2 regions of the Duganella paludis genome follow, and region 1 is predicted to be linked to the other one. Evidence: riboswitches for the same ligand, from Rfam matches in the RefSeq annotation. Region 1 holds a riboswitch; the other holds the start of a gene.
The links. A riboswitch is a leader RNA that binds a small molecule or an ion and turns the genes downstream of it on or off. The one in region 1 is predicted to bind thiamine pyrophosphate.
Positions count from the first base shown of each region.

Region 2: it holds a riboswitch for thiamine pyrophosphate, as region 1 does, so the genes downstream of both, ACXZ1M_RS03625 (TonB-dependent siderophore receptor) here and thiC (phosphomethylpyrimidine synthase ThiC) in region 1, are expected to answer to the same signal.

Region 1 is NZ_CM136922.1:4,082,853-4,090,783, forward strand. It holds gene ACXZ1M_RS18070 (crotonase/enoyl-CoA hydratase family protein) at 1-639, shown strand, start outside; gene ACXZ1M_RS18075 (DUF2200 domain-containing protein) at 663-1,013, opposite strand; TPP riboswitch at 1,110-1,213, shown strand; gene thiC (phosphomethylpyrimidine synthase ThiC) at 1,288-3,171, shown strand; gene thiS (sulfur carrier protein ThiS) at 3,178-3,381, shown strand; gene ACXZ1M_RS18090 (thiazole synthase) at 3,395-4,174, shown strand; gene thiD (bifunctional hydroxymethylpyrimidine kinase/phosphomethylpyrimidine kinase) at 4,183-4,974, shown strand; gene thiE (thiamine phosphate synthase) at 4,988-5,605, shown strand; gene ACXZ1M_RS18105 (ANTAR domain-containing response regulator) at 5,675-6,307, shown strand; gene ACXZ1M_RS18110 (response regulator) at 6,512-6,964, shown strand; gene ACXZ1M_RS18115 (Gfo/Idh/MocA family protein) at 7,077-7,931, shown strand, end outside.
Region 2 is NZ_CM136922.1:796,265-804,195, forward strand. It holds gene ACXZ1M_RS03600 (hypothetical protein) at 80-406, opposite strand; gene ompR (osmolarity response regulator transcription factor OmpR) at 642-1,409, shown strand; gene ACXZ1M_RS03610 (sensor histidine kinase) at 1,425-2,780, shown strand; gene ACXZ1M_RS03615 (hypothetical protein) at 2,780-3,529, shown strand; gene ACXZ1M_RS03620 (Imm26 family immunity protein) at 3,516-4,001, opposite strand; TPP riboswitch at 4,092-4,190, shown strand; gene ACXZ1M_RS03625 (TonB-dependent siderophore receptor) at 4,246-6,375, shown strand; gene ACXZ1M_RS03630 (AAA family ATPase) at 6,372-6,887, opposite strand; gene pnuC (nicotinamide riboside transporter PnuC) at 6,884-7,492, opposite strand; gene ACXZ1M_RS03640 (S46 family peptidase) at 7,525-7,931, opposite strand, start outside.

The DNA.
Region 1 (7,931 bases):
AAGGCTTTCACCGCCGGCATCGATCTGCAGATGATGTTGGGCGTCGGCGCCCAGGTGCGCGATGATTGCGACGGCCGCACGCGCGAAAACTTGCGCCGGGTGATTCTCGATCTGCAGGATACGCTGACCAGCCTGGAACGCTGCCGCAAGCCGGTGCTGGCCGCAGTGCACGGCGCTTGCGTCGGCGGCGGCATAGACCTGATCGCTTGCGCCGACATGCGCTACTGCTCGTCCGACGCGTGGTTCACCATCAAGGAAATCGATATCGGCATGGTGGCGGACGTGGGCACGCTGCAACGCCTGCCGCGCCTGATCGGCGAAGGCATGGCGCGCGAACTGGCCTACACCGCCCGCAAGTTCGATGCCGCCGAGGCGAAAGACATGCGCCTGGTGAACCGCGTGTTCGAATCGCTGGAAGCCTTGCGCGCCGGCGTGCGCGAGATCGCCGCGCAGATCGCCGCCAAGTCGCCACTGTCGGTGCGCGGCGTGAAGGAGATGATCACCTACGCCCGCGATCATTCCGTGGCCGATGGCCTGAACTACGTCGCCACCTGGAACGCCGCCATGCTGATGTCGGCCGACCTGCAAGCGGCCATGATGGCCGGCATGAGCAAATCCACCCCGCAGTTCAAGGACTAGCGCATGCACGGGGGCACGGGGCGCTAATGGCGCAGGATTTTTTCCATCGCCTTTCCTTTGGCGAGTTCGTCGATTAGCTTGTCCAGTTGGCGGATCTTGTGCATGAGCGGATCTTCAACATCTTCGACGCGGACGCCGCAGACCAGGCCTGTGATGAGCGCACTGTTTGGATGCATGGCCGGCGCCTCGTCGAAGAAAGCCTGAAAATCAATCCCCAGTTCGATTTGCCGGCGCAGCCCGGCATCGTCGTAGCCCGTCAACCAGCAGATGATCTGATCGACTTCTGCCTGCGTGCGTCCCTTGCGCTCGGCCTTCTGTACGTACAGCGGATATACCTTCGCAAACGCGGTCGTGAAAATGCGATGAGCCGACATGATTTGTCCCCTGTGCGGATTTCCGGCTAGGGTACTACGAAACCGGTTGGTGAAATTGAAAGGTTGGGCCTATAATTCCATCCGCTGCCGCAAGGTGGCACACGCTAGGGGTCCTGCGTCGCATTCTGCGGCGCGGGTGAGAAATACCCTCCGAACCTGATCTGGATAATGCCAGCGAAGGGAAGCTTAGGATGCCGCCGCTACTCCTGATTCATGTACGCGGGCTGTCGTCCAACCTCCTTTGCTGGCTCCTGTAGCCGAACAAAGGAGCCAAATGAACGCCAACGCCAAATTCCTCTCCGCCACCGCCACGGTGGACGAGGCAGCCATCAAGCCTTTACCCAATTCACGCAAAGTCTACGTCCAGGGCAGCCGCCCCGACATTCGCGTGCCGATGCGCGAGATCACCCAGTCCGACACGCCCGCATCGTTCGGCTTCGAAGCCAATCCGCCGATCTACGTCTACGACACCTCCGGCCCGTACACCGATCCGGAAGCAGCGATCGATATCCGCTCCGGCCTGGCCGCGACGCCGCGCCTGCCGTGGATACTGGAGCGCGGCGATACCGAGGAGCTGGACGGCCCGACCTCCGAGTATGGCCAGCAGCGTCTGGCCGATCCGCAACTGGCCGAACTGCGCTTCAACCTGCACCGCAAACCGCGCCGCGCGCGCGAAGGCCGCAACGTGACGCAGATGCACTACGCGCGGCAGGGCATCATCACGCCGGAGATGGAGTTCGTCGCCATCCGCGAGAACCTGCGCCGCCGGGAGTATCTGGAAAACCTGAAGAATTCTGGGCCGATGGGTCAGCGCCTGGCCGATTTGATGGGCCGCCAGCATCCGGGACAATCGTTCGGCGCCAGCATCCCGGCCGAGATCACGCCGGAATTCGTGCGCGAGGAAATCGCCCGTGGACGCGCCATCATTCCGGCCAATATCAATCACCCGGAAATCGAGCCGATGATCATCGGCCGCAATTTCCTGGTCAAGATCAACGCCAACATCGGCAACTCGGCGGTGACGTCGTCCATCGGCGAGGAAGTCGAGAAGATGACCTGGGCCATCCGCTGGGGCGGCGACAACGTCATGGATCTCTCCACCGGCAAGCATATACACGAAACGCGCGAGTGGATCATCCGTAACAGCCCCGTACCTATCGGCACCGTGCCGATTTACCAGGCGCTGGAGAAGGTCAACGGCAAGGCCGAAGATCTGACCTGGGAGATTTATCGCGATACGCTGATCGAACAGGCGGAGCAGGGTGTCGATTACTTCACCATCCATGCCGGTGTGCTGCTGCGCTATGTGCCGCTGACGGCCAAGCGCCTGACCGGCATCGTTTCGCGCGGCGGTTCGATCATGGCCAAGTGGTGCCTGGCGCATCACAAGGAGTCGTTCCTGTACACGCACTTCGAGGAGATCTGCCAGATCATGAAGGCGTATGACGTGTCGTTCTCGCTGGGCGACGGTTTGCGTCCAGGCTCGATTTATGACGCCAACGATGAGGCACAGCTGGGAGAACTGAAAACGCTGGGCGAGCTGACGCAGATCGCCTGGAAGCACGACGTGCAGGTGATGATCGAAGGCCCGGGCCACGTGCCGATGCAGCTGATCAAGGAGAATATGGATCTGCAGCTGGAGCAGTGCCATGAGGCGCCGTTCTACACGCTGGGACCACTGACCACCGATATCGCGCCGGGCTATGACCACATCACCTCCGGCATCGGCGCGGCGCAGATAGGCTGGTATGGCACGGCGATGCTGTGCTATGTGACGCCGAAGGAACATCTGGGCTTGCCGGACAAGAACGACGTCAAGGACGGCATCATCACGTACAAGATCGCGGCGCATGCGGCCGATCTGGCGAAGGGCCATCCAGGTGCACAGATCCGCGACAACGCGCTGTCCAAGGCGCGCTTTGAGTTCCGTTGGGATGACCAGTTCAATATCGGCCTGGATCCGGACAAGGCGCGCGAGTTCCACGACGAGACCCTGCCCAAGGATTCGGCCAAGGTGGCGCATTTCTGCTCCATGTGCGGGCCGCATTTCTGTTCGATGAAGATTACGCAGGAGGTGCGCGCGTATGCTGAGAACGGCATGCAGGTGAAGGCGGTGGAGTTCATGAAGAACGGCGCCGAGCTGTATTCCAAGGCGTGATCGATCATGATCGAGATTGAGTTGAATGGGGCGCGGCGCCAGGTGCCGTCGCAGCAGACGCTGGATCAGTTGATCGATGCGCTGGAGTTGACCGGGCAGGCGCTGGCGCTGGCGGTCAACCGCAATGTGGTGCCGCGCCAGCAGTGGCGGGAGCACGTCCTGCAGGCGCAGGACAAAGTGGATATCGTGCGCGCCATCGGCGGCGGTTAAATCGGAGACGGAAATGAGTGATGTATTAAAAATCGCAGGCAAGGAATATCGTTCGCGCCTGCTGGTCGGTAGTGGGAAGTATAAAGATCTGCAGCAGACGCGCGAAGCGACCGATGCAGCGGAGGCGGAGATTATTACGGTGGCGATCCGCCGCGTGAATATCGGCCAGGATCCGAAGGCGCCCAGTTTGCTCGATGTGTTGCCGCCTTCGCAGTACACGATACTGCCGAATACCGCCGGCTGCTATACGGCGAAGGATGCGGTCTACACTTTGCAGATGGCGCGCGAGCTGCTCAATGGCCACAAGCTGGTGAAGCTGGAGGTGCTGGGCGATGAGAAGACCTTGTTCCCGAATATGCCGGAGACGCTGGTCGCGGCCCGTGAACTGGTCAAGGATGGTTTCGATGTGATGGTCTACTGCAGCGACGATCCGATCCAGGCACGCATGCTGGAGGATATCGGTTGTGTGGCGGTGATGCCGCTGGCTTCCCTGATCGGCTCCGGCATGGGTATCCTGAATCCCTGGAACCTGTCGCTGATTATCGAGCAGGCCAAGGTGCCGGTGCTGGTCGATGCCGGCGTGGGTACGGCGTCCGATGCGGCCATCGCCATGGAGCTTGGTTGCGACGGTGTGCTGATGAACACCGCCATCGCCGGTGCGCAGGATCCGGTGCGCATGGCGCGCGCCATGAAGCTGGGCGTGCAGGCTGGGCGTGAGGCTTATCTGGCCGGGCGCATTCCGCGCAAGTTCGCGGCGTCGCCGTCGTCGCCGATGGCGGGCCGGCTGGCATGAGGGGTGGCTTGGCCACAGCCGGCAGCACGCGGCCATGCGTACTGGTGTTCGCCGGACTCGATCCGTCCGGCGGCGCCGGGCTGTCGGCCGATCTGCAGGCGCTGGCAGGGCAGGGCGTGCATGCGCTCACGGTCTGCACGGCGCTGACGGTGCAGGACAACGACCGCGTCTACGGCGTGCAGCCGGCGGAGGCGGAGTTGGTGCTGCGTCAGGCGCAGGCCTTGATCGACAAGATCGCCATCAGCGCGGTGAAGATCGGGATCACCGGCAGTGCTGCCAATGCGCTGGCGATTGCGCAGGTCATTGCGTGCCTGCGCGAGCGTCAGCCGGAGCTGCCGGTGGTGCTTGATCCGGTACTGGCCAGCGGTCATGGCGACCTGTTGTCGCGCGATGACGCGGTGCAGGCGCTGGCGCCGTTGCTGCCGCTGGCGACCGTCATCACGCCCAACGGCCCAGAGGCGCAGTCGCTGACCGACGCCACGCTGCCGAACGCGCAAGCGCAGCTGCTGCGCGCGCGCGGCGGCCGCCATGTTCTCATCACGGGCGGCCACGGCGACGGCGATGAAGTCGTCAACCGCTGGTACGGCCCGGGCGCGGAGCAGCCGTCGCGCGCCTGGCGCTGGACGCGGCTGGCGGGCGAGTTTCATGGCAGCGGTTGCACGCTGGCTTCCGCCATCGCCGGCCAACTGGCGCTGGGCCTGCCGACCGCCGTCGCGCTGGAGCACGCCCAGCAATACACCTATCACGCGCTGCGCGATGCTTACGCCATCGCCGCCGGCCAGCGCATTCCGCTGCGCTAACCAAGGAAAAATCATGCAAGGACTCTACCTCGTCACCCCCAACTGGGACGACACCAGCCGCCTGCTGCAATTGAGCGAACAGGCCATGCTGGCCGCGCCCATCGCGCTGCTGCAATACCGCCACAAGGAAGTCGGCCCGGTGCTGCGCCGTGAGCAGGCCACCGCGCTGCTGGCCCTGTGCCGCCGCCACCGCGTGCCCTTCATCGTAAACGACCACGTCGACCTGTGCATTGAGCTCGATGCCGACGGCGTCCATCTCGGCGGCACCGACGCCGAAGTGGCGCAGGTGCGCGCCCGCCTCGGCAAGAACAAGATCATCGGCGCCTCCTGCTACGGCGACATGCCGCGCGCGCTGAGCGCGCAGGAGGCCGGCGCCAGCTACGTCGCCTTCGGCGGTTTCTACCCGTCGCGCGTGAAAAAGTACGCGGTCACCACGCAGCCGGCCATCCTCGACCAGGCGCGCGACGTGATCCGCGTGCCGACCGTGGTGATCGGCGGCATGACGCCGGAAAACGCCGCACCGCTGGTGGCGCGCGGCGCCAGCATGGTGGCGGCCATCAGCAGCGTCTACCAAGCTGAAAGTGTGGCCCAGGCGGTGGGGGAATTCCAATCGCTTTTCGCACAGCAATAAAATCGCTTGGAGTGTGGGGGGATTTCGGTCATATAATGAGGCGTTAGTATTAGCCTAAGGTTTCCGCTCATGACTGCATCTACTCCCACTCCGAAGCGCTCGATTCTCATCGTCGACGACGATCCTCTGCTGCTCGACTTCCTCGGGGAAGTGCTGGGCCATGCCGGTTACGAAGTCGTCAAGGCGTCTTCCGCCGAACAAGCCCTGCAAGCCATCGCCCAGCGCGAGCCGGACCTGGCCCTGCTGGACATCCACATGCCCGGCATGAACGGCCTGGAGCTGGCCAAGCAACTGCACGCCACCAGTTCGGTGCCGTTCATGTTCCTGTCCGGCCGTGGCGACGCCGACGCCGGCAAGCAGGCCGCCTCCTACGGCGCGGTCGGCTTCCTGGTCAAGCCGGTCGATGAAAAACACCTGATGCCGGCGTTTGCCGCCGGTCTGGCGCGCGCCGATGAAATCCGTCAGCTGCGCCGCACCGAGCTGAATTTGAACGCGGCCCTGGCCGCCGGTCGCGAAACCAGCCTGGCCGTGGGCTTGCTAATGTGCAAATTCCAGACCGACCGCAACACCGCCTTCGAGGTGCTGCGCGACCACGCCCGCTCGAACCGGCGCAAGGTCAACGAGGTGGCCGACCAGTTGCTGGCCGCCGAGGAAACATTGAACAGCTTGCATACCGCGTTCAGCAACCGTCTGAAAAAGTAAACGGAAGGGGCAATTTTCCTTGCTCTAAATCATTTCTGATATACACTATCGTCTGAGCGGCGGATAAAGCTTATCCGTCCGCCTCACCAGCGGCAGGACCTAAAACTGCATCTGCCGCGTCATTGGCCGCCTGCACCCTGCGCCACGCCCTACATTTCGGCCCAACTCCGCCGAGCTTGCACTTAGCTTCCAGCGGAGACCGATATGACCAATGATTTGCCTACCAGTACCTATCGTCCATTCACCGAAGACAGCGGTGGCGCCATCGGCTTTTCGATTTTTGCATCCGCCCCGCGCGTGCTGCATGTCGATAGCGACCACGATGCGGCGCTGGTGCTGGCGGCGCTGCTGGTGCCGGAAACCCAGGTGACCCATGTGCCGACCTTGGCCGCAGCGCAGGAGCTGCTGCAAAAAGAGAAATTCGCGCTGGTGGTGCTGGACCCGGATCTGCCGGACGGCGATGGCCTCGACCTGCTGGCCGAGCTGCGCCGCGAGCAAGCCGACGCGCGCGTGCTGATGTACTCGGCCCGCCATCCGGAACACCACCAGGCCGGCAACGCCTTTCTGCCCAAGCCGTGGACTTCGCCGCGCCAGCTGTGGCGCACGGTGTCGGACCTGCTGGGCGTCGGTACTGCGATGCCGGTTGAACCCCAATAATCGCAATATTGATAATAAATACTCGGTGACGCCGGTCCGCGCTTGTTGCGCGCTTGGCTGAGGTGATAGGCTGCATGATTCGCCAGAATCAACTCAATCAGGAAAGAACGGAATGACGTCACCTATCAAACTCGCCATCGTCGGCGTGGGCAAAATCGTTTACGACCAACACTTGCCGGCGATCCGCGCCAATGCCGATTACGCGCTGGTCGCCACGGCCAGCCGCAACAACACCATCGACAACGTCCCCAGCTTCCCGACCATCGAGGCGATGCTGGCGGCCGATCCGTCCATCGAAGCCGTTTCGCTGTGCATGCCGCCGCAGTACCGCTACGCCGCCGCGCGCAAGGCGCTGGCCGCCGGCAAGCACGTGTTCATGGAAAAGCCGCCCGGCGCCACCCTGTCGGAAGTGGCCGACCTGGAATCCTACGCCGCCGAACAGGGCGTGAGCCTGTTCGCCAGCTGGCACTCGCGCTATGCGCCGGGCGTGCAGCCGGCCAAGGCCCACCTGGCCGCCAACGCGCCGACCGCGATGCACGTGATCTGGAAGGAAGACGTGCGCCAGTGGCACCCGAACCAGGACTGGATCTGGCAGGCCGGCGGCCTGGGCGTGTTCGATCCGGGCATCAACGCGCTGTCGATCGTCACCGAGATCCTGCCGTCGGCGGTGTTCCTGACCCAGGCCGCGCTGGAGTTCCCTGAAAACCGCGACGCGCCGATCGGCGCCGACCTGCATTTCCAGAACGCCGACGGCGTCAAGGTGCACGCGGAATTCGACTGGCGCCAGACCGGCAAGCAAAGCTGGGACATCATCGTCACCACCGCCAAGGGCGAGCTGCGCCTGGCCGATGGCGGCGCGCGCCTGTGGATCGACGGCGCCGAGCAGGCGCTGGAGAAAGAGGCCGAGTACCCGTCGCTGTACCAGCGTTTCGCCGAGATCGTCCGCGCCGGCAAGTCCGACGTCGAC
Region 2 (7,931 bases), 3.3 Mb from region 1:
TTATTGATACACATCAATACAATAAAAATAACAATTGTGCGGTTTTGACAGTTTTAATTGTCTGTCAACCAAGAAAAAGTCAGCGGCGTGGCGGATTCGCATACAAATCCTGGCTGACTTCATTGATCTGGCGGCGCAGGTCGCGGCGCTCGTCGGGGGTCATGCGGCCGACGCGGCGATTCATTTCGGCGTTGCGGGTTGCTTCCTGCATGGCACGGCGCTGCTCCTCGGCGCGCGCCTCGTAGCTGCGCGGATCGAGCTGGCGGCCGTCGGCCGGACGTTGCTGGTCACGCTGATCGCGCTGGCCCTGCTGGTGCTGCGGTTCGCGCCGTTGCGGGCCGTCGCCGCCGTCGGCATGCGCCACGGCGCCGGCCAACAGGCCGCAACACACCAACGCGGAGGCCAAAGAAGACCGAACGCAAAAAGATGCGCTTGCTGCCGCGAATATTTTTTTGTGATCGATGAACATGGCGTTCCTAAAGAGCTGAATCTATGCCCGCAGTGTATGATGCTTTGACCGAGGGGGTAAGGCGAATTGGGTAAAGTTTGTAATAATTTGTAATGGGTCGTCCTGCGCGCGTTTTCGCAGAGCGAATATGACGTTACCATAGCAACATGAATAAGACAAATCCGGCCATCAAATGACTAGCACAACGACTGAATCCAACAACACCGCCGCCAATTCGAACGGGCACGCGGCCAAGATCATGGTGGTCGACGACGATGTGCGCCTGCGCGACCTGCTGCGCCGCTACCTCACCGAACAAGGCTTCAACGTCTTCACCGCCGAAAGCGCGACCGCCATGAACAAGCTGTGGCTGCGCGAACGTTACGACCTGCTGGTGCTGGACCTGATGCTGCCCGGCGAAGACGGCCTGTCGATCTGCCGCCGCCTGCGCGGCGCCGGCGACCAGACGCCGATCATCATGCTGACCGCCAAAGGCGAAGACGTCGACCGCATCGTCGGCCTGGAAATGGGCGCCGACGACTACCTGCCCAAGCCATTCAATCCGCGCGAGCTGGTGGCCCGCATCGGCGCCGTGCTGCGCCGCCGCGGCCCGGACGAAATCCCCGGCGCGCCGTCGGAAACCCCGCAGACCTTCGAGTTCGGCCAGTTCGTGCTGGACCTGGGCACGCGCACGCTGAAGAAAAACGGCGAGACGGTGCCGCTGACCACCGGCGAATTCTCGGTGCTGAAGGTATTCGCACGCCATGCGCGCCAACCGCTGTCGCGCGAAAAGCTGATGGAGCTGGCGCGCGGCCGCGAGTACGAAGTCTTCGACCGCAGCCTGGACGTGCAAATCTCGCGCCTGCGCAAGCTGATCGAACCCGATCCATCGAGCCCGCTGTACATCCAGACCGTGTGGGGCCTGGGCTATGTGTTCATCCCGGAGGGCCAACCGCGCTAAGGCGCGGGTGCGTACATGAAGTCGTTGTTCTCCCTCCGCCTGGCCAGCCTGAAAAGCGGCTTATTCTGGCGCACCTTCTTCCTGCTGGGCGCCCTGACCACCACCAGCATGACGGCCTGGGTCGGCATGATCAGCGTGGTGCAGCACGAGCCGCAGGTGCAGCAGATCTCCTCGCAGGTGATCTCGGTGGTCACCATCACGCACGCCGCCCTCACCCACTCCGCGCCGGAACTGCGGCGCGAACTGCTGTTCGAGCTGGTGTCCAACGAGGGCATCCGCGTGTTCCCGCTGGAGGAGGACGACAAGGTCGAGCCGCCGGCCAGCAATGCCCTGATGCCGGACATCGAAAAGCTGGTCAAAGCCAAGCTGGGCGCCGACACGCGCTTTTCCTCCAACGTCAACGGCGTATCCGGCTTCTGGGTCAGCTTCAACATCGACGACGACGCCTACTGGCTGATGCTGGAGCGCGAACGCATACGCGGCCTGACCGGCATCCAGTGGCTGGGCTGGGCCAGCGTGGTGTCGGTGGTGTCGCTGGTGGGCGCGGCCTTCATCTCCAGCCTGATCAACCTGCCGCTGCGCCGGCTGACGCAGGCCACGCGCGACTTCGCACAGGGCAAGCGCCCGGCGCCGCTGCCGGAAAAAGGGCCGCTTGAAATCATGGAGGCGAATCGCAGCTTCAACCAGATGGTCGATGAACTACAGCAGGTGGAGTCGGACCGCGCTGTGATCCTGGCCGGCATTTCGCACGACCTGCGCACGCCGCTGGCGCGCATGCAGCTGGAGCTGGAGATGGCCAACCTGTCGACCGAGGCGCGCGAGGGCATGCAGTCCGACATCGGCCAGATGGACGACATCATCGGCCAGTTCCTCGACTACGCCAAACCAACCGAGGCGTCGAGCTTCATCAACGTCGACATCAGCGAGCTGCTGGGCGACACCGCGCACGAGGCCTCGCGCCTGCCCGATGTGCGCATCGACACCGACATCGAGCCCGGCGCGCATGCGATGGGCAACGCCACCGACATCAAGCGCGTCATCAACAACCTGATCGAGAATGCGCGCCGCTACGGCAAGACGCCGGACAGCGACGTCACCGAGATCGACATCAAGTGCAGCGTCAAGGTGGTGCACGCGGTCAAGCGGGTGGTGATCGAGGTGCAGGACCACGGCAACGGCGTGCCGGCGGACCAGATCGAGCAGCTGCTCAAGCCCTTCACGCGGCTCGACACCGCGCGCGGCCAGGCCAACGGCGCCGGCCTCGGACTGGCCATCGTCGACCGTGTGCTGAGCCGCCACGGCGCCGAACTGCAGGTGCGCAACCGCGAAGGCGGCGGCTTGCAGATCGTGATCATGATGAAGGCGTTGTGATGCGGCGTGCGTTAGGTTGCGCCACGTTTGGCGCCGCCCTGCGCGGCATGTCCGGCGCTGGCATCGCCGCTGCGGCGATCGCGGGCGCCACCGCTGCAGGCGCGGCCATCGCCGCCCGCCCAGCCGCGCCGGCCGTCGTGCAGATGCGCGAGCCGAGCGCCGAGGAACGCAGCTCCTTCGACGACTACTACCGCGAGCACGTGCCGGCGCGCGTCAGCGGCGGGCCGTCGCTGTTCGCGCCCATGTTCGACATCTCGCGCCGTCGCGGCGAAGCCTGGCATGTGATTGCGCGCGTGGACTCCTCGCCGCGCCACCACTCGCCGGAACTATGCCGCCAGGTCCGCACCAGCTACATCTACGACGCCAAGGCGCCCAAGGGCCAGCGCTGGGTGCCATCTACCGCAGCACCGGAGTGGTACGTCTGGCTGGCCACGCCCAAAGTCATCTGCACCGCCGCCCAGTACACGGTGCGCATGGACCCGGCCGTGAGCAACGCGGACGCCACCGCGCTGCTGCGCCAGCACCGCGACCTGCTGCTGCGCGCACGCCTGCTCTTCGCCGGCAATTCCGGCTGCGCGCGCCAACGCGCCCTCACCTTCCGCCTGAACGCCATCGAACCGGCGCCGCCGGCCAATGGCGCGCCGGCGATGGTGGGCATGGTCTTCGAGAGCGACCGCGACACGCATGTGCGCGTCGCCGTGCGCAAGCATCGCGGGGAATACGCGGCGTGGAACGTCAGTTGCGATTGATGGGATGTTCCGGCGCTTCCAGCAGCTTGGTCAGCAATAGCTCCGTCGAGCCGTAGCCGTACAGCGAATCGGTCTCCAGGCCCTGGGTTTCGTAGGGCACGGATTCCTCGCGCTCCGAGCGGCTCGGATCGGCATCGGCGTAGGTCACGCGCCAGGCGCGCTTGAGGGCGTCGGCGCGGCGCAGGAATTGCGGCACCGGCCACATGGCCGGATCCCAGTGCTCGATATCGCCCAACACGCGCCAGTGGCCGCTGGCCAGCGCCATGTCGCCGCAGCGCAGCACCTTGACGGCGTCCTGCGGACGCAGGGTGTTCAACTCCTCCACCGACGGCAAGCGCGCCAGCTTGGGACCGAACAGGTACGCGAGCATGATTTTGCTGCCGGGCGACAGCCGCGCCACCAGACCCCATCCGTAGCCACCGTCCAGCAAAGGCACGGCAAACCAGCTCCCCTCTTGATACGACTGCTTCATTCACACCCTTTCATCGGCGCCGGCGGCGCAAGTCCGCAGTGTAGCCAGAGCGCGCAAAACGCGGCGCACGCCTCCGACTGTGCTACACTGGCGCCTCGCTAGGGGTCCTGGAACGTCGTTTCCGGGTGAGAGATACCCTTCGTACCTGATCTGGATAATGCCAGCGAAGGAAAGCGCAAATGTGGTTCTCCCCTCCTTTGATGGCTCTCTTCGCGGCTCCCAGCCGAACAAGTAGAGAGCAGATATGTCCACACCAAACCTTGCAGTGACCGCCATCGCGTTGGCGGTGTTACAGATGACTTCCGCCGCCGCCGAAGAGGTCGACCAGACGATGCAGGAAGTCGTCGTCACCGCCACCAAGACCCGCGCCGCCTCGGCCGCCGTGGCCGGCTTTTCCAATGCGCCGCTGCTGGAGACCCCGGCCTCGGTCAGCGTGATCACGGCTCAGCAGATGCTCGACCTGCAGATCCGCTCCACCACCGACGCCGCCAAATTCGACGCCAGCCTGAGCGACGCCTACAACGCGGTCGGCTACGCCGAGCAGTTTTCGATCCGCGGCTTCAAACTGGACAACGCGTCCAGCTACCGCAAGGACGGCACCGCCATCGCCGGCGACACCCAGATCCCGCTGGAGAACAAGGAACGCCTGGAAGTGCTCAAAGGCCTGTCCGGCCTGCAGGCCGGCGTCAGCGCGCCGGGCGGCATGATCAACTTCGTCACCAAGCGCCCGACCGACACGCCGCTGCGCACCGTGGTGCTGGAAACGCGTGAACGCGGCACGCTGTACGGCGCGCTCGACCTGGGCGGCCGCTTCGAGAACAGCGATTTCGGCTACCGCATCAACGCCGCCGGCGAGCGCCTGCGCTCCTACATCAAGGGCGCGGACGGCAACCGCAAGTTCGTCTCCGGCGCCTTCGACTGGCGCATCTCGCCACAGGCGCTGCTGCAGATCGACGCCGACTACCAACGCAAATCGCAGATCACCGCGCCGGGCTACCAGCTGCTCAACAACCTCACCCTGCCGGTGGTCGATGCCGACGTGCTGCTCAACGACCAGCCGTGGACCCGTCCCGTTGAAACCACTAGCAGCAATATCGGCGTGCGCTTCGAATACCAGTTCTCGCCCGAATGGAACGCCACCCTCAGCGCCAACCAGCACCACTTCAAGCGCGACGATTACACCGCCTTCCCTTACGGCTGCAGCGCGCAGGACCTGTATCCGGGCTACTGCGGCAATGGCGACTACGACGTCTACAACTACATCAGCAAGGGCGAGAAGAAATCGCCGCTGACGGCGCAGGCGCTGCTGCAAGGCCGCTTCGCCTCGGGCGCCATCGAGCACGAACTCACCGTCGGCGCGTCGTTCTTCAAGAACAGCGAAAAATGGGGCGACTACCTGTACGACTATTCCGGCACCAGCAATATCTACCATCCGGTGGTGGTGCCACCGGCCGAGGGCGACAGCGGTCCGGTGGCCGAGCGCCGCCGCGACAACGAGCGCGCCGTGTTCGCGCAGGACATCGTCAGCCTGAACGCGCAGCTCAAGCTGCACGCGGGCGCGCGCTACGTCCAGGTCAAGCGCGACGAATATGTGGAGCCGGACGAAGACGAGCTTGTGCCGCCGCCGTACGCCCACACCGATATCGGCTTCTGGCTGCCGAACGTGGCACTGGTGTACAACGTGCGTCCCAACGTCGCCATGTACGCCTCCTACGCGCAGGGCCTGGAACATGGCGGCGTGGCGCCGCTGGGCACCAAGAACAGGCACCGCGCGCTGGCGCCAAGTAAATCGAAGCAGGTGGAAGTGGGCATCAAAGCCGACCTGCGCCAGGACCTGAGCGCCACCGTGGCCCTGTTCCAGATCCGCAAAGGCCTGGAATACACGGACGCCGACAAATACTACGTGCGCAACGGCGAGGCGCAGAACCGTGGCCTCGAACTGTCGTTGAACGGCCGCGCCACGCGCGAGCTGACGGTGGGCTTCTCGGCCACCGCGCTCAACACGCAGCAAAGCGGCACCGGTTCGGCGGAGCTGGACGGCAAGCGCGTGACCGACGTCGCCGCGTTCAAGTCTTCGGTGTATGCGGACTACGCGGTGCCGCAAGTGACGGGCCTGAAGGTCGGCGCCAACTGGCTCTACTCCGGCAAGAAAGCCTTCGACGCGGCCAACACCGTGTTCGTGCCGAAGTACCACGTGACCAACCTGAGCGCGTCCTACGCCACCCGCATCGGCAACGTCGGCACGACCTTCCGCGCCGGCATCGACAACGCCTTCGACAAGTTCTACTGGCGCGATGTCACGCCGGACCTGGGCGGCTATCTGATGCCGGGCGCCTCGCGTACCTTCCGCGTGTCGGCGCAGTTCGACCTTTAAAGTTGGGCCAGCGCGCTCGCCACCGTGGCGACGCGCTGTTCGACGCTGCCGCTCACCGGCAGGTAGGGAATGCCGCGTGCCGCCAGTTCTTCCAGCAGCATGCGGTTGATGGTGATGCTCACTTCTTCATCTTCACGTTGCAGGCCGTCCGCCACCCACGGGATGTCGGATGCCGTCACCAGCGTGACGTCGTAATCGCTTGCATGCGCATCGGCCAGGACGGCCAGTTGATCGTCTATGCCGCCGAAATAATGGCGGCTGTAGACCGCCGTCATCAACGGCGTGGTGTCGCAGAACAGGAAGCCGTGCGCGCGCGGCGCGGCCACCTCCTCGTGCGCGCGCTGCGTGCGGGCGATGTGGATCTGGTCCGCCGCCACCGGCACGCGGCCGGCGGCGTCCACGAACTCCCTCAGGTATTCCGGCACCCACAAGGTGCCGTAGCGCTGCGCCAGCGCGGCGGCCAGCGTGGTCTTGCCGGAAGACGCCGTGCCGAGTATCGCGACCCGTTTCATTCCAGCGCCAGGCGGCGGCCGCCGGTGCCGGTGTCGCCGCTCCATGCGCGCAGGCCGACCGCCGCCATGCCGACGAAGACGCCGTACAGGATCGCGGTCAGGATCAGGTTCTTGTGCAGGTACAGGCCCACATACAGCACGTCGACGATGATCCAGACGTGCCAGTTCTCGATCTTTTTACGCGACAGCAGCAGCTGGCCGACCAGCGAACCGGCCGTCAAGAAGCCGTCCGAGTGCGGCACGTCGGTATCGGTATAGGTCTTGAGGAACCAGGCCAGCACCACGAAGCCGCCCAGCCACGCGGCGGCGGCGGTCCAGCGGCCGCGCGCCGTCAGCGAAGTGACCGGCAGTCGCTCATGGCTGTCGTCGCCCTTCAGCCATTGATACCAGCCGAAGATCGAGACGGCGATGAACACCAGTTGCAGGCCCATGTCGCCGTACAGGCGCGAACCGAAAAATACCAGACCATAGGTGGCCGACGAGATGATCGCAAACAGCCAGCCCCAATGGCTCTGGCGGATGTTGAACCACACCGTCGCCACCGACAGCATGAACGACAGCAGCTCCAGCGGAGTCGTGGCAAATACTGCCAGGTGCAAAGGCATATTCGCATAACTTAACAGGAGCGGCAGCGTGTTCATTTTTTAGGGTACTTGATGGTCATTTCTTTGAGCAGGTTGTCGGCATGGTCGACTTCCGCCATCACCCACAGCATATACCGGATATCCAGATGGATGGCGCGGGTGATGTCGCGGTCGAAGTACCAGTCCTTGGTGATGGACTCGTAGGTCGAATCGAAATTCAGGCCGATCAGCTCACCGCGCTTGTTCATCACCGCCGAACCGGAATTGCCGCCGGTGGTGTCGGCGCTGGTCAGGAAGTCGACCGGCACCGTGCCCAGGATAGTATCCTTGAACTGACCGTAGCGCTTGGCCTTGATGGCTTCCAGCAGATTGGCCGGCGCGTTGAACGGCTCCTTGCCGGTGTTCTTCTCAACGATGCCTTCGATGGTGGTGAACGGGCCCTTGGTGATGCCGTCCTTCG